DNA from 2 places in the Streptomyces sp. BYX5S genome. Region 2 is predicted to be linked to the other one. Evidence: riboswitches for the same ligand, from Rfam matches in the RefSeq annotation. Region 2 holds a riboswitch; the other holds the start of a gene.
The links. A riboswitch is a leader RNA that binds a small molecule or an ion and turns the genes downstream of it on or off. The one in region 2 is predicted to bind cobalamin.
Positions count from the first base shown of each region.

Region 1: it holds a riboswitch for cobalamin, as region 2 does, so the genes downstream of both, ACYBSK_RS17260 (ABC transporter substrate-binding protein) here and ACYBSK_RS13130 (ABC transporter substrate-binding protein) in region 2, are expected to answer to the same signal.

Region 1 covers NZ_CM138829.1:3,788,436-3,790,628, forward strand. The annotation lists gene ACYBSK_RS17260 (ABC transporter substrate-binding protein) at 1-855, opposite strand, end outside; cobalamin riboswitch at 918-1,119, opposite strand; gene cynS (cyanase) at 1,148-1,594, opposite strand; gene ACYBSK_RS17270 (hypothetical protein) at 1,718-2,193, opposite strand, start outside.
Region 2 covers NZ_CM138829.1:2,879,345-2,881,537, reverse strand. The annotation lists gene ACYBSK_RS13140 (PepSY-associated TM helix domain-containing protein) at 1-255, opposite strand, end outside; gene ACYBSK_RS13135 (hypothetical protein) at 364-1,041, opposite strand; cobalamin riboswitch at 1,119-1,245, shown strand; gene ACYBSK_RS13130 (ABC transporter substrate-binding protein) at 1,276-2,193, shown strand, end outside.

The sequences.
Region 1 (2,193 bases), 910 kb from region 2:
CTCGGCGGTCTGCGAGCGGCGGGTCAGGTCGCCGATGACGAGCAGGTCGGGGTCGCGGTCGGCGACCGTCTCCCAGTTGATCTGCGGCCATTCGTCGTGCGTGTCGTCGAAGACGTTCTTCGCGCCCAGCTCGCCCGTGATGATGCCGGGGGCGCCGCAGCAGCCCGCCATGTAGGGGGACTCGGAGTTGGCGAACCAGTAGAGCAGGCTGACATCGCCGGCGTCGACGGACCGGGTGGCCTTGGCGACGCGGGACTTCAGCCGCTCGATCAGCGCGTCCCCGCGGTCCTCGACGTCGAAGACGCGCGACAGATCGCGGATCTCGTCGAACACGGTGTTCAGGTCGAGCGCCTTCGTGCGCCGGCCGTCGCCGTCACCGCTGTTGTCCTTGCCGACGCAGTCGGCGGGGGAGAGGTACGTGGGCACGCCGAGCTTCTCGAACTGTGCGCGGTCGGCCACGCCGCCCTTGCTGACGGTCGCCAGGAAGGAGGCGGTGACGAAGTCCGGCTCCTTGTCCAGCACCTTCTCGAACGACGGGTACTGGTCGGCCAGCCGCGGCACCTCGGCGTTCTGCTTCTCAAGTCCCTTGAGAACGGGGTCGGTCCAGGTGGCGGTGCCCACCATGCGGTCGGCGAGCCCCAGCGACAGCATGATCTCCGTGGAGCCCTGGTCGAGCGAGACGGCGCGCTTCGGCGTGTGCGCCACCTCGACCCGGGTCCCGCAGTTGTCGAGGGTGACGGCGGACCCGGCGTTCTTGGATCCGGCCGAGGTGTCGGCGTCGCCGCCGCAGGCGGTCAGGAGCAGGGCGCCGGCCATCAGGGGCACCAGCAGGCGGACACGGCGTGCGAAGGGCACAGGGATTCCTTCAGTACAGGGCTCGAACGCGGAGCCGACGGACGGACACCCCCCGCGCCACGCGGCGCCGGAGGCCGCCAGCAGGTCTTCGGACTCGGGGTCGTCCGAGCGAAGCGCCTTCCCAGGCCGGTTCATACGGCCCAGTGGCAGTGGCTCCGCCCGTCACCCTCACCGCTGCGCGTCAGCTCCGGATTCCCACCGGATTCCCTGACCCGTGTGCATGCAAAAACGCACAAAGGTACGACTGGCTCGGCGAAACTATCACACCGTCACCAAGCCCCCCGCCGGTCGCTCACCACGTCCGGTACGGCAGGAACTTGCCGTCCAGGGTGACCACCACGCGGTCGCCCTTCGGGTCCTCCCTGCGCGCGACGTCCATCGAGAAGTCGATCGCCGACATGATCCCGGAGCCGAACTTCTCCTCGATGACCGCCTTCAGCGTGGTGCCGTAGACCTGCACGATCTCGTAGAAGCGGTAGACCAGCGGGTCGGTGGGGACAGGGGTGTCCAGCGAGCCGCGCGAGGCGTCGCGGCACAGCGCGGCGACCGTCTCGTCGTCCAGCGAGAGCAGCGCCCCGGCGCGGGCCGCCTGGTCCCGGCTCATCGTGTTCTGGCCCAGCAGCGCGGACGCCGTCCACACCTCGTGCGCGCCGACGGTCTCGGCGATCTTCTCGAACGACAGCCCGGCGCTCTCCTTGGCGGCCAGGACACGACGGGTTGCTTCGGCGCGGTCGATCACGGCGACTCCTGTGGTGGGTGCGTACGGTCTCGGCCGACACCTACCGACCCGTTGTTACGGCCGTCGGTCCGGCGTGTTCGCCGCGGGTAACACGGCGGTACGCCCCGCTGCCCACCCGCCGTGTCACCGTTCGGCGTTGAGCGCGTCCACCGCGCCCTGGGCGTCGCCGATCGTGGCGTAGTCGACGGCGACGAAGTTGACCGGCCTGCCGCGCGCGCGTTCGCAGCGGTGCGCCCGGTCGAGTACGTAGCGGCGCGCGTTGACCTCGCCCGCGTCGATACGGCTGCCGCCGTTGTTGGTGATGAAGTGGTTGAGGAGGAAGAGGCGTTTGTCGTCGCCGCCGCGGTGCGGGACGCAGCTCATCTCGTCCGGGCTGCGGAAGGCGAACGGGGTCTCCATCCCGTACCGGTAGAAGTTGCGGTACCAGGGCGCCGGGCCGTCCGCCTGCTCCGCGAACACCACGAGACGGCGGCCGCTGTCGATCATCTCGCCGAGCGTCGGCCACGGCTTCGCCGGGTCGGGGTCCGGGCGGCGGACCAGTCCGTCGAGCCCGGCCTGCCGGAAGGCCGCGCGGGTGTCCTCGGCCGGGATCGCGTCCT
Region 2 (2,193 bases):
CGGCAGCTCGGACTCGCCGACGGGAACCCTCAGTTCATGCGCGTACACGATCTTCTCGGCCTGGAACGAGCCCGCGTAGAGCAGCCCCGTGACGGCGGCGACCAGCAGGAACGGGGCGACGAACACCCCTGCGTAGAAGTGCAGTCGGCGCACCAGCGGGCGCAGTGACGACGCCGCCGACCTGACGGTCGTCCGGCCGGGTGGCGGAGCCTGCGGGCTCTCTTCAGCGGGGCGTGGTTCTGAGGTGACGGACAACGTGGTCCTCCAGTGTTTTGGGCAGCACGGAGTCCGGGCGCGGGCCTGCGCGGCCCTGGGCGCACCGGATCCGGTGCAAGGGGTGCATGGGACTCGAACCGGCTGTCGTCAGGCGACAGCGTCCCGTGCGGGTGGCCCTCTGGAGGTGATCGTGTCCGCGAGGAGGAGGACACGCGGTGCGCGGTCGCGCCGCGTGCGTCGCAGAGGCATGCGGGGGCGGTGCGGCGGAGTCGGGACCCGCAGCGGAAGCCTCAGGGGCGCGGCGATACGGCGGACGACGGCCCGCGCGACCCGGAACGCGGCCCGCTCCCCGTACGCGAGCCAGAGCCCGCTCAGCACGGCGGCGAGCAGGTGGGCCAGGAACATGCCGACCGAGGAGGTGTCCGTCAGCGACATGTGCGTGGCGGACATGTCCGTCGGCGACATGTCCGTCGGCGACATGCCCGAACCCGTCATGCCGCCCATGTCATGTGCGGCGTGCCCCATCCCGGACATGCCCCCGCCACCCGCACCGTGCGCGTGCGCGGCAGTACCCCCTTGCGCCCACGAGAAGAACAGGTGAAGCGCCCCCTGCGCCACCACGGCCAGGCCCACCACCGGCAGGAGCCCCCGCTCCCTCCCGGCCGCGCCGCAGGCCACCGCACCGGTGACCGCGAACGCCGCGCCCAGCGCCCACCACGGCATCGCCGCGCCCGACATGAGCGTGTGCCCCAGCGCCGTGAGCAGCACGCAGACGGCCGCGAACATCGCGGCCCGTCCGGCGCGGGCACCCCAGCCTGAAGTCATGGCCGCCCCATCTTGGCATCAGGGCGAGCGCCAGTTTGCCTTGTCTTTGTCTTTGGTCAGCCGCTGCATAGGATCAGCAGGTCATCGCCGCGACGGATGACAGGAAGCCGGTGCGAATCCGGCACGGTCCCGCCACTGTGACCGGGAAGCGCGCGTCCGCGCCCTCCCGGAAGTCAGGCCACTGGTCCGTCGCGGGCCCATTCCGAGGAGCGCGGACTCCGTAGGAGGCTTCACGTGTACGACGGTTCCAGCCGTCCCCATCGCTCTCGCTTCGCCCGTGTCGCGGCCACGGTCGCCGCACTGTCGGCGACCGTACTGACCGCCGGCTGCGGCCCCTCCGGGCCGGACTCCGGGAGCGCCGACAACCGCCCGAAGGCCGCGGCCGCCAAGGGCTTCCCCGTCACCGTCGACAACTGCGGCGTCACCACGACGTACGACAAGCCGCCGTCGCGCGTGGTGACCATCCATCAGCATCCGGCGGAACTCCTGCTCTCCCTCGGCCTGCGAGGCCGCATGGTCGGCACGGCGTTCCCCGACTCCGCCGTCCTGCCGGACCTGCGCGAGGACTTCGCCTCCGTACCCGAACTGGCAAGGAAGGCGCCCTCGTTCGAGAAGGTGCTGGAGGCGGAGCCCGACTTCGTCTACGGCGGCTATGCGAGCGCCTTCGACGAGAAGGAGGGCCGCTCGCGCGCCACGTTCGCCGACGCGGGCATCGACACGTACCTCAACCGCGAGTACTGCGGCGGCAAGAACGTCACCATGCGCGACACCTACGCCGAGATACGCACCCTCGGCCGGATCTTCGGTGTCTCCGAGCGCGCCGACGCCCTCGTCTCCGAGCTGCGGCGCCGGGTCGCGAAGGCGGCCGCCGCCGTCGAGGACGCCCCGGACGTCCCCGTGTTCGTGTACGACAGCGGCGACAAGTCGGCGTTCACCGCGGGCGGCCGGGGCCTCGGCACCCAGCTGATCCAACAGGCGGGCGGGCGCAACGTGTTCGCCGATCTGGACGACGTGTTCGGCGACGTGTCGTGGGAGCAGGTCGTCGAGCGCAGGCCCGAAGTGATCGCGATCTACGACTACGCGGGCGACAAGAGCGTGGAGCAGAAGAAGCGGTACCTGCTCGCGCAGCCCGCCCTCGCGGACGTACCCGCC